DNA from 3 places in the Streptomyces sp. NPDC037301 genome. Region 2 is predicted to be linked to each of the others. Evidence: riboswitches for the same ligand, from Rfam matches in the RefSeq annotation. Region 2 holds a riboswitch; each other region holds the start of a gene.
The links. Region 2 has a riboswitch for cobalamin ahead of ACZ7IB_RS27410 (CbtB domain-containing protein). Riboswitches for the same ligand answer to the same signal wherever they lie in the genome.
Positions count from the first base shown of each region.

Region 1: another riboswitch for cobalamin. It lies ahead of ACZ7IB_RS18245 (cobalamin biosynthesis protein); the one in region 2 lies ahead of ACZ7IB_RS27410 (CbtB domain-containing protein).
Region 3: another riboswitch for cobalamin. It lies ahead of ACZ7IB_RS35905 (ABC transporter substrate-binding protein); the one in region 2 lies ahead of ACZ7IB_RS27410 (CbtB domain-containing protein).

Region 1 is NZ_JBVJWD010000010.1:59,892-69,422, forward strand. It holds gene ACZ7IB_RS18230 (class II aldolase/adducin family protein) at 1-97, opposite strand, end outside; gene ACZ7IB_RS18235 (inorganic phosphate transporter) at 361-1,626, shown strand; gene ACZ7IB_RS18240 (hypothetical protein) at 1,662-1,892, shown strand; cobalamin riboswitch at 2,065-2,195, shown strand; gene ACZ7IB_RS18245 (cobalamin biosynthesis protein) at 2,340-3,398, shown strand; gene ACZ7IB_RS18250 (cobyric acid synthase) at 3,395-4,912, shown strand; gene cobN (cobaltochelatase subunit CobN) at 4,921-8,586, shown strand; gene ACZ7IB_RS18260 (putative cobaltochelatase) at 8,687-9,531, shown strand, end outside.
Region 2 is NZ_JBVJWD010000019.1:12,429-21,959, reverse strand. It holds gene ACZ7IB_RS27445 (LacI family DNA-binding transcriptional regulator) at 1-227, shown strand, start outside; gene ACZ7IB_RS27440 (hypothetical protein) at 299-580, shown strand; gene trxA (thioredoxin) at 682-1,053, opposite strand; gene ACZ7IB_RS27430 (dihydrolipoyl dehydrogenase family protein) at 1,169-2,611, shown strand; gene ACZ7IB_RS27425 (ABC transporter ATP-binding protein) at 2,565-2,783, opposite strand; partial or broken gene metE (5-methyltetrahydropteroyltriglutamate--homocysteine S-methyltransferase) at 3,000-4,463, opposite strand; cobalamin riboswitch at 4,703-4,921, opposite strand; gene ACZ7IB_RS27415 (histidine phosphatase family protein) at 4,980-5,573, opposite strand; adenosylcobalamin (AdoCbl) riboswitch at 5,696-5,788, shown strand; gene ACZ7IB_RS27410 (CbtB domain-containing protein) at 5,834-6,049, shown strand; gene ACZ7IB_RS27405 (CbtA family protein) at 6,078-6,851, shown strand; gene ACZ7IB_RS27400 (GNAT family N-acetyltransferase) at 6,978-7,484, opposite strand; partial or broken gene ACZ7IB_RS27395 (SDR family oxidoreductase) at 7,716-8,462, shown strand; gene ACZ7IB_RS27390 (SDR family NAD(P)-dependent oxidoreductase) at 8,529-9,425, shown strand; gene ACZ7IB_RS27385 (TetR/AcrR family transcriptional regulator) at 9,460-9,531, shown strand, end outside.
Region 3 is NZ_JBVJWD010000035.1:22,019-31,549, reverse strand. It holds gene ACZ7IB_RS35930 (cytochrome P450 family protein) at 1-1,079, opposite strand, end outside; gene ACZ7IB_RS35925 (class I SAM-dependent methyltransferase) at 1,193-1,975, opposite strand; partial or broken gene ACZ7IB_RS35920 (PRC-barrel domain-containing protein) at 2,414-2,976, shown strand; gene ACZ7IB_RS35915 (ABC transporter ATP-binding protein) at 2,915-3,718, opposite strand; gene ACZ7IB_RS35910 (FecCD family ABC transporter permease) at 3,715-4,806, opposite strand; gene ACZ7IB_RS35905 (ABC transporter substrate-binding protein) at 4,803-5,870, opposite strand; cobalamin riboswitch at 5,906-6,093, opposite strand; gene ACZ7IB_RS35900 (beta-ketoacyl-[acyl-carrier-protein] synthase family protein) at 6,172-7,395, opposite strand; gene ACZ7IB_RS35895 (acyl carrier protein) at 7,392-7,670, opposite strand; gene ACZ7IB_RS35890 (hypothetical protein) at 7,758-7,925, opposite strand; gene ACZ7IB_RS35885 (acyl-CoA dehydrogenase family protein) at 7,931-9,531, opposite strand, start outside.

The DNA.
Region 1 (9,531 bases), on a different contig from region 2:
AGGTCCCGACGACGAGGCCGTCCGCCGCCGTCCTGCGGGCGGTGGCGACGACACCGTCCCAGGCACGTTCGATCGCGTCCCGTTGCTGATCGCTCATGTGGAGATCCTGTCAGCCCTGGAGACGAACGGGCATGCGATCGGGGGGATAAGTCACAAACCGGAGAAGTTCACAAGAGGGGTGGCGGGGGGCCGAATCGGGCCCGAATCGGCCCTGCGTCCGGCCCGCACCGCCCCGCGAAGGACAAACGGAACGACCCGACTCCAGTTGGGGTCACCACAGCGCCCTGCCCAGTTCATCTTCCGTTCACCCAGGTTGCCTACGGTCCACGTGCCAATGACGTCGAGCGATTGCCTGGGTAAATGGAACACATCACGCTGCTACTCGCGATTGTGATCGTGACAGCTCTAGTGTTCGATTTCACGAACGGTTTCCACGACACCGCCAACGCGATGGCGACCACCATCTCGACCGGTGCACTCAGACCGAAGACAGCGGTGGCCATGTCCGCCGTTCTCAACCTCGTCGGCGCGTTCCTGTCGGTCGAGGTCGCCAAGACGATCTCCGGCGGGATCATCAACGAGGACGGGCTGCGGACAGAAGTCATCTTCGCGGCACTCGTCGGCGCCATCCTGTGGAATCTGCTGACCTGGCTGGTCGGACTGCCGTCCAGTTCCTCGCACGCCCTGTTCGGCGGACTGATCGGCGCAGCCGTGATGTCGGCGGGCTGGTCGTCGGTCAACGGCGGCACCGTCGTCACCAAGGTGCTGCTCCCCGCGGTCGCCGCCCCGATCGTCGCCGGTCTGGCCGCACTGCTGGCCACCAGGCTGACGTACCGGATCGGCGGGAAGATCCGCAACGACGCCCAGGAGAAGGCCACTGCCAAGGGCTACCGCGCCGGCCAGATCGCCTCGGCCGGACTGGTCTCCCTCGCCCACGGCACCAACGACGCGCAGAAGACCATGGGCATCATCACCCTGGCCCTGGTCACCGGTGGCGTCCTGCACCCCGGCTCCAACCCGCCGGTCTGGGTCATCGTCTGTGCCGGTACGGCCATCGCACTCGGCACCTACCTGGGCGGCTGGCGCATCATCCGCACCATGGGCAGCGGCCTCACCGACCTCAAGCCGCCGCAGGGCTTCGCCGCCCAGACCAGTGCGGCCACGGTCATCCTGGCCTCCTCGCACCTCGGCTTCTCCCTCTCCACCACCCAGTCCTGCTCCGGCGCCGTGATGGGCGCGGGCCTCGGTCGCCGGGGCGGCGTGGTCCGCTGGTCCACCGCCACCCGGATGTTCGTCGCCTGGGGTCTGACACTGCCGGCCGCGGGCCTGGTCGGCGCGGGCGCGGAACTCCTCACCAAGCAGGGCACCTGGGGTGTCGTGGTCGTCGCGGCGCTGCTGGTCGTGGGCTCCGGGGCGATCTGGCTGGTGTCGCGCCGCAAGCCGGTCGGCCACGGCGATGTCGCGCCGACGGGCGGCGACGCCGAGCCCGCGGGCGTCGTCACCACGGCCATCGCCGCCGTCAGCCCGCCGCTCACCGTGGCCCAGGCAGCGGCCCAGGACCTCAAGACCACCATTCCGGCTCCGGCCGGAACCACCCAGGACCCGGCGCGACCCGCCACCGTCTAGGCCAGCCGCCTAGGCAGACCGTCTAAGGATTCAGCATGAACATCGACTGGGCAGCCCTCGGCTCCGTCTTCGGCGTCTCCCTCGTCGTCACCGTCGCGCTGGTGGGTTTCTTCACCCTGGGCATCGTCGGTCTCTCCAAGCAGCCCGAACCGGCGGCGCAGGGCGGCTCCGGCGGCTCGCTGCTGCTGGCCCGCGCCGGCGCCTACGTCTGCTTCGCGCTGTGCGCTGCGGCGGTCGCGTACGGGATCTATCTGATCGTCGCCTGAGCCCTCCTCCACGCACTCCCCCGTCGGGCCGGACACACCTCGTGTGTCCGGCCCGTTGTGGTGTGCCCGGCCCGATGTGGGGCTCAGCACACTGCACCTTCGCAGGTCAACGGCAAGTTGACGGGCGTTCGCGGAGCGTGGTGGACTGCCGGAGCCAATTACGGCGACAGCAGAGGAAGCCGGTGCGAATCCGGCGCGGTCCCGCCACTGTCACCGGGGAGCAGTCCCCCACACCGGAAGTCACGGCACGCGCGAGCGGGTTGGAAGGCCGGGGGAACTGCGGATCCGGGAGCCAGGAGACTCTCGTCGCCGGTCACGTCGAACCAGGGCGCGGACCCTGAGTGAGGACATATCGCCATGCCTGGCTGCCGTGCGTCCGTTCCTGTGGCGCTCTCGACGAGAGCCGCCTGTACGAAGGTCCTTCGAGGCGTAACGGCCGGTTGAGCCGTGCGTGCCGACCGCATTTTCGCGTACGGCGCCACGGCCGGTCTGATCGGCGATCTGCTGCTCGGTGACCCCCGCAGGGGGCATCCGGTCGCCGCCTTCGGGCGGGCCGCGGCGGGCGTCGAGCGCCGTCTGTGGCGCGACCACCGCGGGTGGGGCGCGCTGCACATGCTCGTCTGCGCCGGAGGCGCCGCGGGTGGTGCCGCGCTGGTCACCCGTGCCGTACGCAGCCACCCCGCCGCCTCCGTCGCACTGACCGCGGCCGCCACCTGGTCCGTCGTCGGCGGTACGTCCCTGGGGCGTGAGGCCCGGGCGATCGGCGGCGCCCTGGCCGCCGGTGACATCGAGTCGGCCCGCGAGCGTCTGCCGCATCTGTGCGGGCGCGACCCGTACTCCCTCGACGGACCGCAGATCGCCCGCGCCGTGGTGGAGTCCGTGGCCGAGAACACCTCGGACGCCGTGGTCGGCGCCCTGGTGTGGGGTGCGCTGGCCGGTGTGCCCGGGCTCGTCGGCTTCCGGGCCGCCAACACCCTCGACGCCATGGTCGGCCACAAGTCGCCCCGCCACCGGCGCTACGGCTGGGCCTCGGCCCGCCTCGACGACCTCGCGGGCTGGCCCGGTGCCCGGCTCACGGCCCTGCTCGCCGTGGCCGCCGGGGGGCGGCCACGTGGAGCGGTACGGGCGTGGCGGGCCGACGCGGCGAAGCACCCGAGCCCCAACGCGGGCCCGGTGGAGGCCTCGTTCGCGGGTGCGCTCGGCGTACGGCTCGGCGGGACCCTCGCGTACGGCGGCCGGGTCGAACACCGCCCCGTCCTCAACGGGGAGGCGGGCCGGGCGGTGGAGACCGAGGACATCGAACGCGCGGTACGGCTGTCGCGCCGGGTGAGCGCGCTGGCCCTCGGCGTGTGTGTGGCGGGACGACTGGGTGCGGGCCTCGCCGCACGACGGATCGCAGGACTTCGGTCCGCAGGACTTCGGTCCGCAGGACTTCGGTCCGCAGGACTTCAGGTCACGGAACTTCAAGTCACAGGACGTCGGATCGCAGGACGGAGACGGACATGAGCGGCGGGCTGCTGGTCGCCGGAACCACCTCGGACGCGGGCAAGAGCGTCGTCACAGCAGGCATCTGCCGCTGGCTCGTGCGCCGGGGCGTGAAGGTGGCGCCCTTCAAGGCGCAGAACATGTCGCTGAACTCGTTCGTCACCCGCGAAGGTGCCGAGATCGGGCGCGCCCAGGCCATGCAGGCCCAGGCCGCCCGGGTGGAGCCGGCCGCGCTGATGAACCCGGTCCTGCTCAAACCCGGCAGCGACCGCTCCAGCCAGGTCGTCCTGATGGGCAGGCCGGTGGGCGAGATGAGCGCACGCGGCTACCACGGAGGCAGGCAGGAAGCGCTTCTCGGCACGGTCGTGGACTGTCTGGAGCAGCTTCGGGGCACGTATGACGCAGTGATCTGCGAGGGGGCGGGCAGTCCGGCCGAGATCAATCTGCGGCGCACGGACATCGTGAACATGGGCATCGCACGGGCGGCACGCTTCCCGGTGGTGGTCGTCGGCGACATCGACCGCGGTGGCGTCTTCGCCTCGTTCTTCGGTACGACGGCGCTGCTCGACGCCGAGGACCAGTCACTGATCGCCGGCTACCTCGTCAACAAGTTCCGTGGCGACGTGTCACTGCTGGAGCCCGGCCTGGAGATGCTGCGCGGGATCACCGGGCGGCAGACCTACGGGGTGCTGCCCTTCGCCCACGGCCTCGGCATCGACGAAGAGGACGGTGTGAGGGTCTCGCTGCGCGGAGCCGTACGCGAATCGGTCGTCGCGCCTCCGCACGGCGACGACGTACTGCGTGTCGCGGTGTGCGCCGTACCCCTGATGTCGAACTTCACCGATGTGGACGCACTGGCCGCCGAACCGGGCGTCGTCGTCCGGTTCGTGGACCGCGCCGAGGAGCTGGCCGACGCCGACCTCGTCATCGTGCCGGGCACCCGCGGCACCGTGAACGCGCTGGCCTGGCTGCGCGAGCGCGGCCTCGCCGACGCCCTGGTGCGGCGTGCCGCCGAGGACCGGCCGGTCCTCGGCATCTGCGGCGGCTTCCAGATCCTCGGTGAACACATCGAGGACGACGTCGAGTCGAGGGCCGGGCACATCGACGGCCTCGGCCTGCTGCCCGTACGCATCCGCTTCGACCGCGAGAAGACCCTCGCCCGCCCCGTCGGCGAGGCACTCGGCGCCCCCGTCGAGGGGTACGAGATCCACCACGGCGTCGCCGATGTACGCGGCGGCGAACCGTTCCTGGACGGCTGCCGGGTCGGCGCCGTGTGGGGCACCCACTGGCACGGCTCGCTGGAGAGCGACGAATTCCGCCGCCGCTTCCTGACCGAGGTCGCGCGGGCCGCCGGCCGGCGCTTCGTCCCCGCCCCCGACACCGGCTTCGCCGCGCTGCGCGAGGAACAACTCGACCGCCTCGGCGACCTCATCGAAGAACACGCGGACACCGACGCGCTGCTGCGGCTCATCGAGTCGGGCGCGCCGTCAGGACTTCCCTTCATCGCCCCCGGAGCACCTGGAGCACGCGCATGAACGCCCCTATGAGCACCGTGCTGTTGCTGTCGACCGCCGACACGGACCTCCTCGCCGCCCGCGCCTGTGGCGCGCCGTACCGGATCGGCAACCCCAGCCGCATCGACGCCCACGAGGAACTCCCCGCACTGATCGAGGGTTCCTCCGTCGCCGTCGTCCGCCTCCTCGGCGGCAAGCGCGCCTGGGAGGACGGGCTGGCCGTCCTCAAGGCATCGGGCATCCCCACCGTGCTGCTGGGCGGCGAGGCCGTGCCGGACGCGGAGCTGATGGCCGAGTCGTCCGTACCCGCCGGTGTCGTCGCCGAGGCGCTGCGCTACCTCGTGGAGGGCGGCCCCGGAAACCTCGTAGAACTGGCCCGCTTCCTCTCCGACACCGTCCTGCTGACCGGCCACGGCTTCGCCGAACCGCAGAAGATGCCCGAGTGGGGCCTGCACGGCAGCCGTGAGTTCGTCGAGGGCCGCCCGACCATCGGCGTGCTCTTCTACCGGGCGCACCAGCTGTCCGGGAACACCTCGTTCGTGGACGTCCTCTGCGACGCGGTCGAGGCCCGTGGCGCCAACGCCCTTCCCGTGTACTGCGGTTCGCTGCGCGGCGCGGACGCCGGTCTCTACGAGCTGCTCGGCAGGGCCGACGCCCTGGTCGCCACGGTGCTCGCGGCGGGCGGCACCCGTGCGTCGGACGCCTCCGCCGGGGGCGACGACGAGGCCTGGGACATCGGCGCGCTCGCCGATCTGAACGTCCCTGTGCTGCAGGGCCTGTGCCTGACCTCCGCGCGCGCCGCGTGGGACGCCTCCGACGCCGCGCTCTCCCCCATGGACGCCGCGATGCAGGTCGCGATCCCCGAGTTCGACGGCCGTCTGATCACCGTCCCGTTCTCCTTCAAGGAGCAGGGTCCCGACGACGTGCCGGTGTACCGCGCCGATCCGGAACGGGCCGCGCGCGTCGCCGGAATCGCGGTGCGCCACGCCGTTCTGAAGCACAGGACGAACGCCGAGAAGAAGCTCGCCCTCGTCTTCACCGCCTATCCGACCAAGCACTCGCGCGTCGGCAACGCCGTCGGTCTGGACACGCCCGCATCGGCGGTGCGGGTCCTGGACGCCCTGCGCGACGCCGGTTACGGAGTCGACGGGTACCCCGACAACGGCGACGAGCTCATCCACCGTCTCATCAACGCCGGTGGCCACGACGTGGAGTGGCTGACCGAGGAGCAGCTCGCGGCAGCCCCCGCGCGTGTGCCGCTCGCCGACTACCGGGCCTGGTTCGACAAGCTGGAACCGGAGCTGCGCGACTCGATGCTGGAGCACTGGGGCGAGCCTCCGGGTTCGCTGTACGTGGACGGGGACGACATCGTCCTCGCCTCGCTCCGGTTCGGGAATGTGGTGGTGCTGATCCAGCCGCCGCGCGGCTTCGGCGAGAACCCGATCGCTATCTACCACGACCCGGACATGCCGCCGTCCCACCACTACATGGCGACGTACCGCTGGCTGGAGGCCGCAACATCGGAGGGGGGCTTCGGCGCGGATGCCGTCGTCCACATGGGCAAGCACGGCACGATGGAGTGGCTGCCGGGCAAGGGCCTCGGCCTGTCCGCCGGTTGCGGCCCCGACGCCGTGCTCGGCGAACTGCCGCTGATCTACCCGTTCATCGTCAACGACCCGGGCGAGGGCACCCAGGCCAAGCGGCGTGGGCACGCCACGGTGGTGGACCATCTGGTGCCGCCGATGGCACGCGCCGACACCTATGGCGACCTGGCCAAGCTGGAGCAGCTGCTCGACGAGTACGCACTGGTCAGCGATCTCGACCCGACGAAGGCCCCGTCGGTGCGGGCGCAGATCTGGACGCTGGTGAAGGCCGCCGAGCTGCACCACGACCTCCATGTCGACGAACAGCCCGGCGACGACGACTTCGACTCGTTCGTCATGCACATCGACGGCTACCTCTGCGAGATCAAGGACGTCCAGATCCGGGACGGCCTGCACATCCTGGGCGGCGGTCCCGTCGACGAGGCGCGGGTCAACCTGGTGCTGGCCGTGCTGCGCGCCTCCCAGGTGTGGGGCGGAACGGCGAACGCGCTCCCGGGGCTGCGGGCGTCGGTCGCCGAGCACTTCGGGCTCAGCGAGAAGGAGCTGCTGGCCGAGCCCGGCGCCGCGGTGAAGGTGCCGGTCGAGCTGACCGAACTGGTCGACGGCCCGGCGCGCACCGGTGCGGATGCGATCGACCTGCTGGAGCAGCTGTGCCGCCGGCTCGCTGAGGGCATGGAGGAGCGCGGCTGGGACATCGCGGCCGCGGCGGGGCTGGTACGGGACGTACTGGGCTTCGAACTCCCGGATGCGGTGGCCGTGTTGGGCTTCGCGTGCGAGGAGGTCGTACCGCGGCTGGCCCGGACGACGGACGAGATCGACCACATTCTGCGGGCGCTGGACGGCGGCTTCGTACCGGCCGGCCCGTCCGGATCGCCCACGCGCGGGCTCGTCAATGTGCTGCCGACGGGCCGCAACTTCTACTCCGTGGACCCGAAGGCGATTCCGTCCCGGCTGTCGTGGGAGGTCGGGCAGTCGCTCGCCGACTCCCTGATCGCCCGGTATCTCGCCGACACCGGCGACTACCCGAAGTCGGTCGGCCTGACCGTGTGGGGCACCTCCGCCATGCGTACCCAGGGCGACGACATCGCGGAGATCCTTGCGCTGCTCGGCTGCCGGCCGGTGTGGGACGACGCGTCGCGGCGGGTGACCGGGTTCGAGGTCGTGCCCGTGAGCGAACTGGGGCGCCCGCGCATCGATGTGACCGTGCGGATCTCCGGGTTCTTCCGCGATGCGTTCCCGCATGTGGTGGGGCTGATCGACGATGCGGTACGGACGGTGGCGGAGCTGGACGAGCCCGCGGACGCCAACTACGTACGGGCGCACGCCGACGAGGACACGGCGGGGCACGGCGACCGGCGTCGGGCGACGGCACGCATCTTCGGGTCGAAGCCGGGGGCGTACGGCGCGGGGCTGCTGCCGCTGATCGACGCACGCAACTGGCGGAGCGACGCGGATCTGGCCGAGGTGTACGCGGTGTGGGGCGGTTACGCCTACGGGCGCGGGCTCGACGGGCGGGCGGCGCGCGGGGACATGGAGACGGCGTTCCGGCGGATCGCGGTGGCGGCGAAGAACGTGGACACGCGTGAGCACGACCTGGTCGACGCGGACGACTACTTCCAGTACCACGGCGGCATGGTCGCCATGGTGCGGCATCTGACCGGCGAGTCGCCCGAGGCGTACGTCGGTGACAGCGCCACGCCGGACCAGGTGAAGACGCGGACGCTGGGCGAGGAGACGCACCGGGTGTTCCGGGCGCGGGTGGTGAACCCTCGGTGGATGGCGGCCATGCGGCGGCACGGGTACAAGGGTGCCTTCGAGATGGCAGCGACCGTGGACTACCTCTTCGGCTACGACGCCACGGCGGGGGTCGTCGACGACTGGATGTACGAGAAGTTGTCGGCGGAGTACGTCTTCGACGAGACCAACCGGGACTTCATGAAGACGTCCAACCCCTGGGCACTGCGAGGGATTTCGGAGCGGCTGCTGGAGGCGGCCGAGCGGGGGCTGTGGGCGGAGCCGGACGCGGAGACGCTGGAGCGGCTGCGGGCCACGTATCTGGAGCTCGAGGGCGACCTGGAGGGGGACGAGTGAGCGGGGTGCGCACGCCTGCTGATCGAGGGCTCCGCCCCCGGACCTGCGCTCCTCACACGCCGGAGGGGCCGACATCACACCGTTCACCCAAGGAGGCATCGTGAGCACGCCCTACCCCTTCACCGCCATCGTCGGGCAGGACGATCTCCGGCTCGGGCTGCTGCTCAATGCCGTCTCGCCCGCCGTCGGCGGCGTGCTGGTGCGCGGCGAGAAGGGCACCGCCAAGTCCACCGCCGTACGTGCGCTCGCCGCGCTCATGCCGGAGGTTCCCGTCGTAGCCGGGTGCCGGTTCTCGTGCGACCCGGCGTCGCCCGATCCGGCGTGTCCCGATGGCCCCCACGAGGCCGGAGCCGGCGTGTCGCGGGATGCGCGGATGGTGGAGCTGCCCGTCGGCGCGTCCGAGGACCGGCTCGTCGGGGCGCTCGACATCGAGCGGGCGCTCGCCGAGGGCGTGAAGGCGTTCGAGCCGGGGCTGCTCGCCGATGCGCATCGCGGGATTCTGTACGTCGACGAGGTCAACCTGCTCCACGACCACCTCGTGGACCTGCTGCTGGACGCGGCCGCCATGGGTGCTTCGTACGTGGAGCGCGAAGGCGTCTCCGTACGGCATGCCGCGCGCTTCCTGCTCGTGGGGACGATGAACCCCGAAGAGGGCGAACTGCGGCCGCAGTTGCTCGACCGGTTCGGGCTGACCGTCGAGGTCGCCGCGTCCCGCGAGACCGATCTGCGGGTCGAGGTCGTGCGGCGGCGTCTCGCGTACGACGACGATCCTGCGGGCTTCGCCGCCGAGTGGGCCGACGAGGAAGGCGCGTTGCGGTCCCGGATCGTTGCCGCGCGTGCGCTGCTTCCCGGAGTGCGGCTCGGGGACGGGGCGTTGCGGCAGATCGCGGCCACCTGCGCGGCTTTCGAGGTCGACGGGATGCGCGCGGACATCGTGATGGCACG
Region 2 (9,531 bases):
CCCTTCAGGACGCGGGCATCGAGGTGCCCGGCGAGACGGCCGTGGTCGGCGCCGACGACCTGATGCTCGGCAGACTGCTGCGGCCCCGGCTCAGCAGCGTGCGGATGGAGCTGGCCACGCCACAGCCGCTGGCGGAGCTCGTCGACCGGCTGGTGCAGCACCCCGGCGGCGCCCCCGAGCACCACGACCTGCTGCGGGTCCGGGCGGTCCATCGCGAGTCCAGCTGAGCCGCCGACTCCGCACGGTGCAGCAGCGCGGCAACGTGCGCACCGCGCGCCGCTTGCCTAGCGTCATGACCATGAGCCATCCGCAGAGTTACGAGATCCTGCTGGTACCCGGATTCGCCGAGGACACCACCGACGCCGCCGAGCCCGGCGGCGCCATCCGTTCGGCGGTCGTGGCGGCGACCGGTGAGACGGGGGCATCGGGCTACCCCCGGTATTCGGGCGAAGGCATCGTGGCGGACATCGACCCGGCGACGCGCACGGTAGAGGCCCTGCTGGTCGACGGAGCCGAGCTGGACTACGGCCTCTCGGTCCGGATCAAGGAGAAGAACGCCGAGGGCAATGCCGACAGCTGAGGCCGGGCCGTCCGTTTCCGGCCGCGGAAGGCCGCCGAAGGCCGCGGAAAGAGGCCCGACCGCTGTGGTCGGGCCCCTCACCCTGCTCATGCGCGCGGAGCCTACTTCTGTTCCTTCTGCTGGTCCTCCATGGACTTGCGGACCTCGTCCATGTCCAGCTTCCTGGCCTGCCCGATGACGTCCTCCAGCGCTGCCTCCGGCAGCGCGCCGGGCTGGGCGAACACCGCCACATTGTCCCGGACGATCATCAGCGTGGGGATGGAACGGATCTCGAAGGCCGCGGCCAGCTCCTGCTGCGCCTCCGTGTCGACCTTGGCGAAGACCAGGTCGCCGTGGCGCTCGGACGCCGCATCGTAGACCGGCGCGAACTGCCGGCACGGGCCGCACCAGGAAGCCCAGAAGTCGATCAGGACGAAGTCGTTGTCACTGACCACCTCATCGAAGTTTTCCTTGGTGAGCTCAACGGTGCTCATGCTCTGTTACCTCTTTCTGTGCCCGTTCGGACCTGCCCGACACAACCGTGCCTGTACTTGCGCTATTCCGCCTGCCCATGTGGCCGTCGCGCACACCCACGACCAGACTGTCCCCATGACAGATGCTTCCCTGAACACCGAGTACGACGTCGTGGTGATCGGAGCAGGTCCGGTGGGTGAGAACGTCGCCGACCGGGCCCGTGCCGCCGGGCTGAGCACGGCGGTCGTCGAGGCGGAACTCATCGGCGGCGAATGCTCGTACTGGGCCTGCATGCCCAGCAAGGCCCTGCTGCGCCCGGTCGTCGCCCGTGCCGATGCCCGCCGGGTCCCCGGCCTCAGCGACGCCGTGCAGGGACCGTTGGACACGGCAGCGGTCCTCGCCCATCGTGACGAATACGCCTCGCACTGGAAGGACGACGGACAGGCCGCCTGGCTGGAGGGCGTCGGAGCGGACATCTACCGTGGCCAGGGTCGGCTCACCGGCAAGAAAACGGTCTCAGTCACCGCCCCCGACGGCACGGAACACCGGCTCACCGCCCGGCAGGCCGTCGCCGTCTGCACCGGCAGCCGCGCCGTCGTCCCCGCCCTGCCCGGCATCGACGGGGCCCGCCCCTGGACCAGCCGGGAGGCGACGAGCGCCAAAAAGGTACCCGGCCGCCTCGTGATCGTCGGCGGAGGCGTGGTCGGTACGGAGATGGCCACCGTCTGGCAGGCCCTCGGCGCCCGGGTGACGATGCTGATCCGCGGCAAGGGACTCCTGCCGAAGATGGAACCCTTCGCGGGCGAGTTGGTCGCCCAGGCACTGACGGAGGCGGGCGCCGACATCCGTACCGGAGTCTCGGCGACCTCCGTACGGCGCGCGGTCCCGGACGGCCCGGTCACCGTGGAGTTGAACAACGGAGAGCGCGTCGAGGCCGACGAGATCCTTTTCGCCACCGGCCGCGCCCCGCGCACCGACGACCTCGGCCTGGAAACGGTGGGACTGAAGCCCGGCTCCTGGCTCACCGTCGACGACAGCTGCCGCGTCGACGGCACCACCTGGCTCTACGCGGTCGGCGACGTCAACCACCGGGCGCTCCTCACGCACCAGGGCAAGTACCAGGCGCGCATCGCGGGCGCCGCGATCGCCGCCCGCGCCGCAGGTGTGCCGCTGCTGGAGACCGACCGCTGGGGCGCCCACGCAGCCACCGCCGACCATTCGGCCGTCCCCCAGGTCGTCTTCACCGACCCCGAGGCCGCATCGGTCGGCCTCACCCTCGCCGAGGCCGAGGAGGCCGGCCACCGCGTACGCGCCGTCGACCACGACCTCGCCGCGGTGGCGGGCTCCGGCCTGTACGCGGACGGCTATCGAGGCCGCGCCCGCATGATTGTCGACCTCGACCGGGAGATCCTGCTCGGTGTCACGTTCGTCGGGCCGGGCATCGGCGAACTGCTGCACTCGGCGACGATCGCGGTCGCGGGCGAGGTCCCCATCGACCGGCTGTGGCACGCGGTGCCCGCGTATCCGACGATCAGCGAGGTCTGGCTGCGCCTGCTGGAGGCATACCGGGAAGCGTAGGGCCCGGCCCGCCCGTCTCCAGCAGCTCCCCGGGCGGAGCGGCATCCGTACCGACCGTGACGACGGCCGCGAGCAGCGACTTCGTGTACGGATGCCGCGGCGCGTCGGACACCTCCTCGGCCGTGCCCTCCTCCACCACCTGCGCGTCCTTCATCACCAGTACCCCGGTCACTGATCCGCCGGACCACCGAAACATCGTGCGAAACGAACAACAGGACTGTTCCCAGGCGCTGTTGGAAGCTGTGACCAGGACTCACCGGCAGGGCCTGCGCCCCTGGAGCGACGGGGGCGGTCAGGCCGGCGGCCGAAGATGGGCCGTGGATCGTGGACGGTTCGAAGCCGACGTGGTGCGGCCCGGGACGGACGCCCGTACCGGGCCGCGCCGCCGTCAGCCGGCGCTACCTGGCAGAGCCGCCCGCACCTCGGTGGCCGCCGAGACCAGGTTCTCCAGCGAGGCGCGTACTTCCGGCCAACCCCGGGTTTTCAGACCGCAGTCGGGATTGACCCACAGCCGTTCGGCGGGAATCGCTTCGTGCCCCTTGCGCAGCAGAGCCGCTGCCTCGCCGGCGCTCGGAACCCGCGGTGAGTGGATGTCGTACACACCGGGACCGACCTCCCGCGGATAGCCCGCCGATGCCAGTTCGTCGGCCACCTGCATAGGGGAGCGGGCCGCCTCCAGGCTGATCACATCGGCATCCAGGTCGTCGATGGCCCTGATGATGTCCCCGAACTCCGCGTAGCACATATGCGTATGGATCTGAGTCTCCGGACGTACGCCACTGGTGGCCAGCCGGAACGACTCGGTCGCCCAGGCCAGATACCCGGCGCGATCGGCGGCCCGCAGCGGAAGCGTCTCGCGCAGGGCGGGCTCGTCCACCTGGATGAACGAACTGCCGGCCGCCTCAAGGTCGTTCACCTCGTTCCGCAGTGCGAGGGCGACCTGGCGCGCGGTCTCGCCGAGCGGCTGGTCGTCACGGACGAAGGACCAGGCGAGCATGGTGACGGGACCTGTGAGCATGCCCTTGACCGGACGGGCGGTGAGCGACTGTGCGTACGCCGTCCAGCGCACCGTCATCGGCTCCGGCCGGGAGATGTCCCCGGCCAGGATCGGCGGCCGGACATACCGTGTGCCGTACGACTGGACCCAGCCGTGCTGAGTCGCGAGGTACCCGACGAGCTGCTCGGCGAAGTACTGCGCCATGTCGTTGCGTTCGGGCTCGCCGTGCACCAGCACATCGACGCCCGCCTTCTCCTGGAACGCCAGCACCTCCTGGATCTCCGACTCGATGCGCTTGTCGTACGTGGCGGTGTCGATGCGTCCGGCCCGCAAATCGGCGCGTGCGGTGCGCAGTTGGGCCGTTTGGGGAAGTGAGCCGATAGTGGTCGTCGGCAGCAACGGAAGCCGCAGACAGTCATGTTGGGGCGCTGCCCGCTGTGGATACGACACCTCGCGGCGCCCGTCGGACTCCGTGACGGCAGCGGCCCGTGCCCGTACCGTCGAGTCATGGGTGATCGCAGAACCGGCCCGTGAGGCCAGATCGGCACGGTTCGCGGCGAGTTCGGCGGCGATCGCGTCCGTACCCCGTGCGAGGCCCCGGGCCAGGGTGGCGATCTCGGCAGACTTCTGCCGGGCGAAGGCCAGCCGGCGGGCCACCTGCGGGTCGATGTCGCGCTCGGCGGTCGCGTCGAGGGGGACGTGCGGCAGGGAGCAGGAGGCCGCCACATCGACCCGGCCCGCGAGGCCGAGCAGGGTGCCGAGCGTGGTGAGGGACTGCTGATAGTCGTTGATCCATACGTTGCGGCCGTCGACGACCCCGGCGACCAGTCGCCTGCCCGGCAGACCGCCGACTGAGGTTTTCCCTTGGCGGGGACAGCCGTACACGGTGGCCCGGGCTGCCGCGGCTGCGGACTTGCCGGTCACGGAACTCTCCTTCGCGAGCGTGTGTCCTGATACGACCCCGGGACGGATCGAAGGCGCGAAGGGATGACGGACCGGGCGGAACCGCAACGCCGTGGAGGCGCGCGTGCCCTGCCCGATGTGTACGCCGACCCGCCCACGAGGTCACCGAGATCACCGTGCGCGTCCGACGCGCACGGGCAGTGGCAGTGGCAGGTCTTCGGACTCGCGGGCACTTCTCGCGTACGAGACACCTACTGGCCGTCGCTTCCCGGACCCCGTATCGGGTCCAGTGCTTGATGACGGCGGTCGTTCCCACTCACCGCTGCGGGGCAGTCCCGGATTCCCACCGGGTTCCCTCTTGCGACGCGCCTGTCTGGCGGACAGGGCGAACCAGCTGCACCACCACAGTAGGCGCTGACCGGCGGTTCCGGCACGTCAGTTGTTCATACCGTGGGCCACGGGAGGACGTCAGTCCCCCGGTGCGGGGGACAGCGGCTGCCCACAGTGCAGGTTCCACCGTCCGGACCGGCCGCTGAGCCCGGTCAGCGTCAGCGGGGCGACGTCCAGCCGCCAGAACGCCTCCGTCGGGAGAGCGAGCGCCCGTACGATCAACGCCCGCACCACCGCAGGCTCGACGACCCCCAGCACACGGCCGCCCTCGTCGCCGTACAGGGGTTGGAGGGCATCCAGCCAGCGGCCGACCCTGGCGCAGAACTCCAGCAACGGTTCGCCACCGTGCGGAGCCGCCGAAGGATCGGTCATCCAGGCCGATACCGCCTCCGGCTCGCTCCCGCTCACCTCCTCCAGCCGCTGCCCGCTCCACCGGCCCATGTCCCAGCCACGGAGCGCGAGTTCGTGCTCGGCGCGCAACCCCAGCGCGTCGGCGGTCCGGTCGCACCGTTCGGACGGCCCGCAGACATACCGGTCGGCCGCAGGCACCGCTGCCGCTGCGGCCCTGGCCCGCCGGACCCCGACCGCGTCGAGCGGCGCATTGCCGTCGAAGCGGGCCTCGCGCAGCGCGGCGTTGAGCGCCGGTGAGATCAACATCACCTTTATCGTCATGACCGGGTCAACTCCCTGAAGTCCGGCCCCGCAAGTGCACCCACCATGGCATCCGGGCGTTCCGGTCCCGCCGACGGCACCATGGCCGAGCCTGCTCCCAGGCGGTATCGTCCGATGAGCATGACGAAGTGTGACGGAAGTCCGGTGAGAATCCGGCACGGTCGCGCCACTGTGAACCCGTACCCGTACGGGAAGTCAGACCCAGCACCTTCGTCTCAGGCACCACGAACGGGACGCGTGTTCCCTCAGGAGGTTCTGCCATGGCACAGACTGCTGCCCCCGCCACCGCCGTACCGGCGATCACCCCCATCTCCCTGAAGGCCATTGCCCCTTGGGCGGTCTTCTTCGGCATCCTCATGCTCGTACTGCTGTACTTCGTCGGCGCCGAGCAGGGCGCCACCGCGGTCATCTCCGGCGAAAGTGTCCACGAGTGGGTCCACGACGGCCGCCACCTCCTCGGTTTCCCCTGTCACTGACGTACCGTCCGATCCAGGGGAAATCCTCATGAACTCCATATCCGTCAGAGCCCTGCTCGTCCGCGGCATGCTGGCAGGCCTTGCCGCGGGCGCGCTCGCTCTGGTCGTCGCCTACTTCCTCGGCGAGTCCCGGGTGGACGCGGCCATCGCTCTCGAAGAGGCGCACAGCCATGACCACGGCGGCGGCGAGGAACTTGTCAGCCGCACCATGCAGTCCACCGCCGGCCTCGCCACCGGTGTGCTCGTCTTCGGTGTGGCGATCGGCGGCATCGCCGCCCTCGTCTTCTGTTACGCCCTCGGCCGGATCGGCAGATTCGGCCCACGGGCCACGGCCGCCCTGATCGCGGGTGCGGCCCTGCTGACGGTGTACATCGTGCCGTTCCTGAAGTACCCGGCCAACCCGCCGGCCGTCGGCAACCCCGACACGATCGGCCGGCGCACCGCCCTGTTCTTCCTGATGGTCGCCCTCAGCGTGCTGCTGGCCGTCGCTGCCGTCATCTTCGGCAAGCGGCTGGCTCCACGCCTGGGCAACTGGAACGCGACGATCGCCGCATCCGCCGGCTACGTTGTCGTGATCGGGTTCGCCTACGCGTTCCTGCCCTCGTTCAACGAGGTCGGAAAGGACTTCCCGGCCGGCCTGCTGTGGGAGTTCCGTCTGGCCACGCTCGCCGTGCAGGCCACTTTCTGGATCACCTTCGGCCTTGTCTTCGGCCGGCTGACGGAACGGCTTCTCGTGCCGAGGACCGACTCCGTCAGGACCGGAAACGGTGCGGCGAACCGGGCTGCCACCGCGGCCGGCTGACCGACGCACCACTGGCAACCACAAGACATCGGAACCCGCCGGGAGCTTCCCGGCGGGTTCTGTCGTCCCGTAATGCGCAGCCGAGCCGGCGCCTACGTACCCGCAAGGGGCCGGACGACCGGGGGCTCAATCCTCGGCCTGCTGATCCCAGTCGATCCGGTAGTGCTTCAGCAGCGCGTCCTCCTTCACCAGGTGCATACCGACGGCTGTCATGACGTGCTGCGACGCGAGGTTGTCCAGATCGGTGTCGCCGTGCACGCAGCTCACGCCCTGGTCGCGGGCGAACTGGAGCAGTGCGCGCAGCGCCTCGGAGGCGTAACCCATGCCCTGAGCCGAGGGGACGAGGCCGTAGCCGATCGTGACGTGTCCGTTCTCGTCCGGAGCGCCATGGAATCCCAGTCCGCCGATCACCTCTCCGTCGTCGCGGCGACGTATCTCGTACGAACCGAAGGGGCTGGGATCACCCGTCGTCGCGCATGTATCGAGGAAGCGCTCGGCCGCGGCCATCTCGCCGGGGGACGGGTATCCGGGCGCCCAGCGGGCACCGTCTCCCGGCTTGCCCGCCATCACCCGCAAGGCGTCGGAGGCGCTCATCAGGCGAAGGAAGAGGCGGGGAGTCTCAAGGTCGGTCATGACCGAGTGAAGTATCACGCGGGACGGGCGGAAGGCATCCGGATTGTCCGACGGGAGCGTGCGAAGCGGGGCGGGGACCCCGGTGGGGTCCTGCAGAGGCCCTGCAGGGCGCGGGGTAGCGCTGGGAGTAGCACTGTTAGCAGATGGGTAGCGTCGTTACGGTATTGGTGTTAGCGTCGCTCACGCCGGGGTGCGGAATTCACCGGCCCGCCTGAGACAGGGAGCGCCGTCATGAGCGAGCAGCACACCACCACACGCCGGGTAGCGATCGTCACCGGAGGATCCCGGGGCATTGGCCGCGAGAGCGCCGAGCGACTGGCCTCCGACGGATTCGCCGTCGTCATCAATTACGCGGGCAACCAGGCCGAGGCCGACTCGGCGGTGGCGGCGATCACCGCGGCGGGCGGGTAGGCCGTCGCCTTCCGTGCCGATGTGGCCGACGAGGTCGCGGTCTCGGCACTCTTCGACACGGCCGAGGAGACCTTCGGCGGAGTCGACGTGGTAGTGCACGCGGCCGGTGTCATGACACTGGCGCCGTTGGTCGACACCGATCTGGACGCACTGGACCGGATGCACCGCACCAACATCCGCGGGACGTTCGTCGTCGACCAGCAGGCGGCCCGCCGACTGCGCAAGGGCGGGGCGGTCATCAACTTCTCCAGCTCCGTGCTGTCGCTTGCCATGCCCGGCTACAGCGCCTATGCCGCCACCAAGGGCGCCGTCGAGGCCATGACCCTGATCCTGGCCCGGGAGCTGCGCGGGCGGGACATCACGGTCAACGCAGTGGCCCCCGGGCCGACCGCCACCGCCCTGTTCCTGGACGGCAAGGACGAGCAGACCATCGCGAGGCTGGCCGGCCAGGCACCGCTGGAGCGGCTGGGCACCCCGCAGGACATCGCCGAGGTGATCTCCTTCCTCGCCGGCCCGGCCCGCTGGGTCAACGGCCAGGTGCTGCGCGCCAACGGCGGCATCGTCTGAGCGGCCGCCAGAGCACTGCCCCGCCTGCCCCGTTCGACAGTTGATCCACGCCCCAGGAGGACAGCCATGAGCAGGACCATCGTGATCACAGGTGCGGGCTCCGGCTTCGGAGCGCTGGCCGCACGCGCCCTGGCCGATGCCGGGCACACCGTCTACGCGGCCATGCGCAACACCACCACACGCAATGCCGACCGGGTCGCCGACGCGGCGCGGTACGCCGCCGAGCACGGCGTGGACCTGCGCACCGTCGAACTCGATGTGCTTTCCCAGGAGTCCGCCGACGCCGCCGTCGCCACGGTCCTGTCCGAAGCCGGCCGTCTCGATGTGATCATCCACAATGCAGGGCACATGGTCACCGGCCCCACGGAGGCATTCACCCCCGAGGAACTGGCAGCGGTCTACGACACCAATGTTCTCGGCACCCAACGCGTCAACCGCGCGGCCCTGCCGCACCTGCGGGCCCAGGAGAACGGCCTGGTCCTGTGGATCGGCTCCACCTCCACCAAGGGCGGCACCCCGCCCTGCCTCGCCCCCTACTTCGCCGCCAAGGCCGCCATGGACGCTCTCGCCGTCTCGTACGCGGCCGAGCTCGCCCGCTTCAACATCGAGACCAGTATCGTCGTGCCCGGCTCCTTCACCACGGGGACCAACCATTTCGTCACCGGCGGGCACCCCTCCGACGAAACGATCGTCGCAGACTACGAGGAGCACTACGAGGGCCTGATGGACCAGGTGTCCCAGCGTCTGGCCGCCCTGGCGCCGGCCGATGCCGATGTGTCCCAGGTGGCGGACGCGATCGTGGCCGTTGTCGAGACCGAGCACGGCAAGCGGCCCTTTCGCGTCCATGTCGACCCGGCGGACGACGGCAGTGAGGCGGTCAGCGCCGTCGCCGACCGTATCCGTGCCGAGTTCCTCACCCGGATCGGCCTCGACGACCTGCTCACCCCTCATGCCGTCGTCTGACACCCGTCAGGGCGCACTTGATAGCGTCCGTGCGATGAGCACACGAGCACGAATCCTGGAAGTGGCGGCGCGCCTGGTCGCGGAATCCCCGAACGGGGACATCTCC
Region 3 (9,531 bases), on a different contig from region 2:
CCCAGGCAGTAGTGCGGTCCGTGGCCGAGCGAGAGGTGCCGGGCCGCGGTGTCCCCGGCTGGTCTGGTCACGTCGAACCGGTCGGCGTCGGGGCCGTGTGCGGCCTTGTCCCGGCCGGCGGCCGAGTATCCCGCGAGCACGGGTGTGCCCTGCGGTATGACGGTCCCGTCGAGGGGGAGGTCGCGGGTCGGATAGCGGAACGGGAAGTAGCTGACCGGGCTGTCCCAGCGCAGTGTCTCCTCCACCACGTCCGCCCAGCGTGCCCGGCCGGACCGGACCAGGGCGAGCTGGTCGCGGTGGGTGCACAGCGCGCGGACGGCGTTGGTGATGAGGTTCAGCGTGGTCTCGTGCCCCGCGATGATCATCAGGAGCAGGGTGCCGATGAGCTCGTGCTGACCGAGCCGACCGCCGCCCTCGTCACGGGCGGCGATCAGGGCGCTGGTCAGATCCTCGCCCGGCTGCTCCGCTCGGGCGGCCGCGACCGCCGTGAGCAGCGCCACCAGCTCCCGGTTGGCGGCCATCACCTCCTCGGAGCCGGTGTCCGTCGCGACCACCCGGCTGGACAGATGGTGCAGCCGGTCCTGGTGCTCGGCGCCGACCCCGAGAAGTTCACAGATGACACCCATCGGCAGCGGCAGGGCGAACCGGGCGCGCAGGTCGACCGTGCCGTCGCCCTCGGCCGCGGCCCGGTCGACACCGTCGAGGAGATCGGCGGTGAGGGTCTCGATCCGCGGTCGCAGTTCTTCCACCCGCCGTGCGGTGAACGCCTTGCTGACCAGTGAGCGCAGCCGTCGGTGGTCGTCGCCGTCGGCGGTGGTCATGCCCTGCACGGTGGCAAACGTCTTCAGCGGCCAGCCGTCGGGTATGCGTCCCTCGGCCAGCTCGGTGAAGTGGCGTGCGCCCTTGGCGACATCGGGGTGGGCGAGGAACTCCTTGAGCGCGTCGTGTCCGAGCACGACCATCCCGGCCACGTCGCCGGGGAGGACGACGGAGGCCACGGCCCCCTGGGCGAGCAGCGTGGCGTTGTCCGCGTGCGGGCAGCCGCCTGCCGGGTCAATGCGGTGCGGGGCGCTGGTCAACGGGCTCTCCTGACGGTCGTCGGCCGGTGCCCGGCGGGCCGCACGTCGGCACTCTGTCCGGGCTCGCCGATCCTACGGCCGACGGCGTCGGCGGGGAGGTGTGTCACGGGTGTTCACATGGCTTTCCGTACGGTCAGGAGTTCATGCAGATACCGCTTGGTGATGCTCCCTCCGTGCCGCTCGTCGATCAGGGCCCGGATGCAGCTGAACAGACCGTGCCGCGTGTCGGGGGCGAGATCGCGGTGGCCCGAGTAGGTCATCAGCAGGTCCAGATACTGCTCGGTCGTGTACGTGATCTCCCGTGCCTGGCGGCGCACCCGGACGGGCCCGTCCCACGGGGGTTGTTCCAGTTCACCGAAGACGGTGTGCACCAACGCCTCGTCCCGAAGTCGGATGTCCGGGCGGGTGGCGGGGTCCCAGCGCTCGTAGCACCGTTGTGCCTGCTCGAAGAAGTCGTCGCTGCCGCCCGCCACATGATGGGTGGTGACGATCGCCGGCGTCCCGCCGGGCCGTAGAGCGTCCGCCGCTCTCGTGAAGCGCAGCACGGGGTCGATCCAGTGGATGGCGGTCGCGCACACCACGAGATCGAAGCGGGCCGTCGGAGGCGTCCACTCCTCGAAGGGCGACACCTCGACATGTGCGCGGGGGAAGCCGCGCAGATTGCGCCGTGCCACGTCCGCCAGCGAGGGGCCCAGTTCGACGGCCGTCAGCTCGCATCCCAGCCCCGCGAGCGCAACCGTCAACTGGCCGGTGCCCGGCCCCACTTCGAGCACCCTGCTCCGCGCGTCGAGGCCGGCCACGACCGCGAGTTCTGTGACCAGGTCCGGCGGATAGCGCGGGCGCATCCGGTCGTAGAGCTCCGCGTCCTCGTCGAACGTGCCGCGCAAGGTATTCATGCCGGATACAACGCCGGACGGATCCGCGCGGTTTCATGGTGCGGTTTCATGGTGCGGTTCCGTGGTGCGGCGGCATGCCCGGAGACACCCCACCGCATCTGCGGTCAGGCCCGAGCTGTCCCGCACAGCGTGCCCCGCTGTCATGGAAAGGGCACATCACCGGTTGTTCGGCGTCGGGCGTTTCGGCCGCTCAGCCTCGGTTTCCGCGCCCGCATTCCGAGTGCACCTCTTCCATGATTCACCCCATCGGCCCAACGCGAGGACGACGTGCGCACCGCCCTGGCGGGCGCCCACCGCCGAAGTGCCGAGCATGTGGCGCCCGGCCTCCACGGGCGGGGAGGTTGCAGCGGCCATCCGGGTGAGGCGCGATGGAAGAAGGACGCGCCTCCCCTGATGTGGCCCAGCCACAGGACGCGCCCGGGCGAGGAGGAATCGGTCATGGGAGCCGCTGACGGTTTCACGGATTCCGGAGAGCTCGACGGCCTCACGGTGTACGACACCGCGGGCGAGAAGGTGGGCAGTGTGGGCCGGGTGTACGTCGACGACAACACCGGCCGCCCGGACTGGATCACGGTGAAAACCGGCCTGTTCGGTATGAAGGAGAGCTTCGTCCCTCTTTCCGGAGCCCGTCGAGTGGGATCCGACCTGCACATCCCGCTTTCGAAGGACCGCGTCAAGGAAGCCCCACGGGTGGACGCGGACGCGCATCTGTCCGTGGCCGAGGAGGAGGAGCTCTACCGCCACTACGGCGTTGCCGGGAACACCACCGCCGGACTCGGCGGCCAGGCGGACACGGGAACCACCCCGGCGCCCGGGACCGACACCGGGGAAGCGCCGCACCGGGAATGAGGGGCGGACCCGTGTCGTGCCGGGGTCCGCTCTCCCGCCGCGTCAGGACCCGGATCGCTCGCCCTGCCGGTCCTGCGACGGCCCGGCTCGTTACGGCAGGCAGCACTGCGGCCGCTCCGGCAGGAAACGCACCGAGGGCCGCCCGTCCGGGCCGTCGGGAGTGACCCGCGCCCTGACCCGGTAGACGTCGGCGATCAGCTCCTCGGTGATCACTTCCGCCGGGGTCCCGGCGGCCACCACCCGCCCCTCCTTCATGACGACGATCCGATCGCAGAACATCGCGGCCAGATTGAGGTCGTGCAGAGCGATCACACCGGTGAGGGGCAGCGAGGTGATCAGCGACAGCAGTTCCAACTGGTGCTGGATGTCGAGGTGGTTCGTCGGCTCGTCGAGCAGCAGTTCACGCGGCTGCTGGGCCAGTGCGCGCGCTATCTGGACACGTTGCCGCTCGCCTCCGGAGAGGGTGTGCCAGGACTGGTCGCCGCGATCGGCGAGACCGGTCCGCTCCAGGGCTTCGCGCACCGCGTCGTCGTCCGTCCGGCCGGGTGCCGACCAGGCCCTGCGGTGCGGGATACGCCCGAGGCGTACCACGTCCAGGACGCTCAACTCGACCTGGGTGACCGCATGCTGGTCGACCACGGCGACCCGCTGGGCCACGGTTCGGCGGCCGATCTCGTCGAGCCGCCGGCCGTCGAGGGTGACCACGCCCGCATCCGGGGCGAGGACTCCTGCCAGCACCCGCAGCAGGGTCGACTTGCCGGAGCCGTTCGGCCCGATCAGCCCGACGGTGGCGCCGGGTGGCGGGGTGAGGTGGACCCCGTCGAGGATGAGGCGGCCGCCCGCCTCCCGGCTGACCCGCTCGGCACGCAGCCCCTCAGTGGCTCCAGGCGTCATGTGATCCTCCGGCTGCGGTACAGGACCAGAACGAACGCGGGCACGCCGATGAGGGCGGTGACGACTCCCACGGGCACTTCCTGCGGGTCGAGGACCGTCCTGGCGAGGGTGTCGACCCAGACCAGGAACACCGCCCCGGCCAGGGCGGTGACCGGCAGCAGCCGCCGGTGCCCGGAGCCGGCGAGCACACGGGCGGCGTGCGGCAGGACGAGACCGACGAAGCCGATGGCGCCGGCCGAGCTGACGAGTGCGGCGGTCAGCAGCGCGGTCGTGCAGAGCAGCACGATCCGGGTGCGCGCGACATGGACGCCGAGTGTGGCGGCGGCGTCCTGGCCGAACGCGAAGGCGTCGAGCGTACGGGCTTGGCCGAGGCAGATCAGCAGCGTCACGACGAGAACGGCGGAGCAGATCCACACATCGGTCCAGCCGACCCCGCTGAGCGAGCCGAGCAGCCAGAACAGCACCCCGCGGGTCTGCTCGGCGTCGGCGGCGGTCATCACGACGAAGGAGGTGAGCGCGGAGAACAGCTGCATGGCCGCGACACCGGAGAGGACGACTCGGTCGGTCGTGCCGCCCAGAGTGTGGCTCAGCAGCAGAACGAGGGCGAACGAGCACAGTGCACCGATGAACGCGCCGGTCGAGATCGGCACCGCTCCCCCGCCGACGCCGAGGACGACGACCACGACCGCGCCGGTCGACGCACCGGAGGAGACGCCGAGGACGAACGGGTCGGCGAGCGGGTTGCGGAGCAGGGACTGCATGACGGTTCCGCACACCGCGAGCCCGGCGCCGCACACCGCGGCGAGCAGGGTGCGCGGCATGCGCAGGTTCCAGATGATGCCGTCCCGGATCGGGGTGAGCCGTGACCGGCCCCAGCCGAGGTGGGAGGCGACCGTGGACCAGACGTCGGCGACGGAGATACGGGCGGGGCCGATGGTGATGGCGACCGCGACGGACAGCATGAGCAGTGCGACGCCACAGGCCCACAGAGTTGCGCCGCGCAGCTTCCGTATCCCCGTGCCACTGCGCACGGCCGCTTCGGAGGCCCGTGACGCGTCCACCGCCGTGGCCCGTTCGGTGTCCGTCACCCCGCGAATCCGAATGTGCGCAGCCCGGCGGCGACGCGTTCCACACCCTCGACCGTCCGGATGGATGGGTTCATGGCCTGGCCGCTCAGCAGGACGTACCGCTTGTGCCTGACGGCGTCCATGTTCCTCGTGACGGGGTTGGACTCCAGGAATTCGATCTTCTTCGCGGCGCTCTCGGCGGTCTGTGCCTTGCGGGTCAGGTCTCCGATGACCAGGACGTCGGGGTTGCGGTCGGCGACGGTCTCCCAGCCGATCTGGGGCCATTCCTCATGGGTGTCGTCGAAGACGTTCTTCGCGCCGAGTTCCCTGGTGATGATGCCGGGCGCTCCGCAGCAGCCGGCCAGGTACGGGGCCTTGGAGTCGGAGAACCAGTAGAGGAGGGTGGCGTCGGAGGCGTCGACGCCCTCGGTCGCCTTCTTCACCCGGTCCCGCAGCTGCGCCACGAGTGTGTCGCCGCGTTTCTGCACGCCGAACACCTTGGCCAGGTCGCGCACTTCGTCATACACGCTGTCCATGGGCAGTGGCGCGGTACGGGCTCCGTCGCCGCCACCGCTGTTGTCCTTGCCGGTGCAGTCGGCGGGCGAGACATAGGTCGGGACGCCGAGATCCTCGAACTGTTCGCGGGGCGCGACGCCGCCCTTGGCGAGCGTCGACTCGAACGACGCGCTGATGAAGTCGGGTTCCTGGTCGAGGACCTTCTCCGACGACGGCCGGTTGTCCGCGATCCTGGGAACCTTGGCGTTGGCCTTCTCCAGGCCCTTCATCACCGGGTCGGTCCAGGTCGAGGTGGCGGCCAGCCGGTCGGCGAGGCCGAGGGAGAGCAGGATCTCCGTCGATCCCTGGTCGACCGAAACGGCCCGCTGCGGTGCGGCATCGACGGTGACGGTGCGTCCACAGTTCTTCAGCGTCACGGGGTATCCGTCGGCGGAGCCGGACTTCGCGGCAGAGCTGCTCGTTCCGCCCCCGCAGGCGGTCAGCAGGACGAGTCCCGCCGAGAGCAGGGCAATGGCGCGGACAGGGCTGGCTATGGACGGCACGGAGTCCCTCTGCGTCTCGGGGCTCATGCGCGGAGCCCGCTGTACGGAGTCCTGCGCCCGGTACCGGGTCGCAGGTGCCAGCAGGTCTTCGGACTCGGGCTCCTACGGACGGGACGCCTTCCCAGGACACCTGCGGGTGTCCCAGTGGCCGTGGCCCCGCCCGTCCCCCTCACCGCTGCGCGTCAGTTCCGGATTCTCACCGGATTCCCTGACCCCTACGTGGAGTTTGACTGGCTTCGGCAAGCTATCACGAGCCTCCGCGCAGCTCATGGGCGGTGTGGCCGGTGGTACGCCGGGCTGTGCTCCCGTCGCACCACCTGCCCGATGCCTACGGACGCTCAAGAGCGATCACGGCGTTGTGCCCGCCGAAGCCGAAGGAGTGACTGACGGCGCGCCGGATGGACTTGCGCAGGGGTTGCTCGGTGACGCAGTTGATGTCGAACTCGGGCGCCGGGGCGTCCAGGTTGGCGATCGGCGGTACGACTCCGCGCTGGAGCGTCAGGACGGTCAGTCCTGCCTCGATCGCTCCGGCCGCCCCCATGCAGTGCCCGAGTACGCCCTTCGGGGCGGTGACGGGCGGCCGGTGCGGGTAGACCCGGCCGATGAGGGCGGCCTCGGTGGCGTCGTTGATCGGTGTCGCCGTGCCGTGTGCGTTGACGTGCTCGACGTCCTCGGTCGCCCAGCCCGCGTCGCGCAACGCGGCCTCGACCGCGGCCTGGGCGACCGCGCCGGACGGGTGCGGGCTTGTGGGGTGGTGGGCGTCGGTGGTGGCGCCGGTGCCCGCGAGCAGTGCCCGCGGCGTGGCGCCCCGGGCGACGGCGTCGTCCGCCCGTTCCAGCACCATGACGGCGGCGCCCTCACCCATGACCAGCCCGGCACGGTCGGCCGCGAAGGGCCGGCACCGCCTGGCCGGGTCGCCCTCCGCACGGGCCGCGGCTCCGGACCGGGCGAATCCGGTCATGGCGACCGGGTAGACGATCGACTCGGTGGCTCCGGCGATCGCGATGTCGCACTGTCCGGTGACCAGCAGATCGCGGGCGACGGACAGTGCGGTGGCGCCGGACGAGCAGGCGGTGCACGGTGCCAGGCTGGGACCGGTGGCCCGCAACTGGATGGCGATCTCGGCCGCGGGCATGTTCGGAATGGTGAGCAGGATGCCCGATGGCGAGGTGGCATCCGGTCCGTGCCGGTCGAGTACGACGGCCTGCTCGGTCAGTGCGGCGGAGCCTCCGCTGCTGGTGCCGACGACCACCGCGACCCTGCTGCCCTCCCACTGCGCCGGGTCGAGTCCGGCGTCGGCGACCGCCTCCCGGGCGGCGAGAACGGCGAACTTGACGTACTTCCCCATCCGGAAGGACGTGCGGCCGCCGATCGCGGCGTCCAGATCGATACCGTCGACCGTGCAGGCGAAGTCGATCGCGCAGCCTTCGAGTGCCGCGACGGTACGCACCGGCGAGACTCCGGCGCACACACCCTTCCAGGTGGATTCGGTATCGTTGCCGACAGGGGTGATCATTCCCAGGCCTGTTACGGCAATCGCGGGCTTGTTCATCGGGCATTGCTCGTCGGTGCCACGCCGCCCATCAGCGCCCCGCTGCCGGCTGTCGCGTCGATGTACCGCGTGATGTCGGCCAGGGTGGCGTCCTTGGGGAGCTTGTCGAAGTCCCCGTCGCCGCCCATCGTCTCCCTGATGAGGACGGCGAACTCGGCGACGGCGAGGGAGTCCATCTCCAGGCTGTCCATCGTGGAATCCGGGCGGATCTCGGCGACGGGCACTTTGAAGGTGTGTGTCAGAACCTCGGTGATCTCGGGATGAATCGCACTCATGAGCTTCCTCTCCATCATTCGGTACGGCTGCCGGGGACGGCGGGGGCACCGTCCCGACGCCGAATCAACTGGGTGACGTGCCTCCAGTTACGCCTTGTGCCGAACCGATTCGCCACCGCCCTGCTGCGGCTGCGTGCACCACCGGGCCAGGACGGCTGCCGTACCCCAGAAGACCAGCAGCACAACGCGGACACCGAGGGTCCCGGCCGCCTCCCGTACCCGCGCCGTCCGCACAACTGTTCCCGTCCCTGTCACGGCTCTCACCGCTCCCCCGGGGCCGTCGCCCGGTCCCCGTCCGACTGCCAGGCCGCCGCCGGATCGTCGTACGCATCGACGTAATCGGCCCCCGCGATGGGCCAGTCGGCGAGCAGTTCCTGCGGCAGCGCGAAGGAGTCGGCGAGGGCGGGCAGATGAGCGGCGACGGCGGTGATCAGCTCTTCCAAGGCGTCCGGCAATCCATTGACCTGATCAGCTGTCAGATATCCCGCGGCCAGCAGATCACCGCTGTTCCGGGCGATCCGGTCGAGTGCGAACAGCCGCTGCAGCTCGACCAGCCGCTCACGGGCGGGTCCGTCCGGCAGACCTGCCACCGCGTCCGCGTACGCCTCGGCAGCCTGTCGGTGGGCGTGGGCCTCGACGCCCCGAAGGGCGGGACCGGATGCGATGTTCCACCGCTCCAGAGGGTCACCGTGCGGTGCGCGGCCCAGCCTTTCCCTGGCCCGGCCGAACCAGATCTCCTCCAGCACAGCCAGGAGCCTGCCGAGGAACCCGGGGTCGGTGAGATCACCGGGTTCGCCGCCGAAGGGAGCGTCGTACGCGGCCGGTTCGATGGCGAAGAGCATTTCCGCGGCCGCCTTGGCGTGGATGGCCAGGTTGTCGCCCTCAGCGGTGATGACGCCTTCCACTCCGGTGATGAGTTCGGTCATACCGTTGTTCTCCAGGAGCGCCTGGGCACCGCACCGTTCACGGCATTCGACGATCACGGACCTGGCCTGCCAGCTGATCCAACCCTTGGCGACGGCGACCAGCCGCTCCGCCTCCTCCCGGCCCGAGCCCGAGCCGTCCTCCCTTCCCTCCCAGCGGTTCAGGGCCCTGCGGTGCAGCAGGCTCATAGCGAAGACCGTGGCCATGGCCCGGGCGAGCGGGGCGTGGTGGCTGCGGTGGGCGATCACCGGTACCTGACGCGATCCGCGGGGCCCGGAGATGTACCGGTGGCTGCCGTATCGGACGGCGACGGCGAGCGTTGCGCGCGCGGAGCCGACCGCGCAGGCACTCATGGAGATCTTGCCGGAGGTGACGCGCCCGATCGACGTGAGGAGGCGACGCCTGCGGTTGTCGACAGCGCTGCTGAACTCGCCGTCGTCACCGATCCGTCCGTGGTCCCCGCCGAGCAGCGCGTCGCGCCCCACGAAGACCTGGTCGAAGGAGGTCAGGCAGTGGTCCACCGGGCTCCCCATGCGTGCGGGAAGTCTGCGCACCCGTACGCCGGGCAGGGCCCGTACGGCATCGGTGAGCGGTACAAGGAAGAGGAAGACGCCGTGATCGGTGCCGTCGACGAGCAGCCGCGCGGCCACAAGACCGGTCTTGGGACCGCCTGCCGGACTGGTGTTGGGCATGAATTTCTGGGCGCCGGCATGCGGTGTGTGCAGCACAAACCCGTCGCGTTCGCGGTTGTAGGCGGCCGTGGTCTCGACGGCCGCCGCGTCATTGCCGTGCGCCACCTCCGTACAGAGGAAGGTGCCGATGCTGCGCAGTCGGAGGAAGTCCGACAGATCGAGCCGGCTGTCGCCTTCGTGGTCGAGGAGACTGCCGAGAAAGAGGTTGTAGTGGATGCCCGCCACCGTGGTGAGGGCCGGGTCGA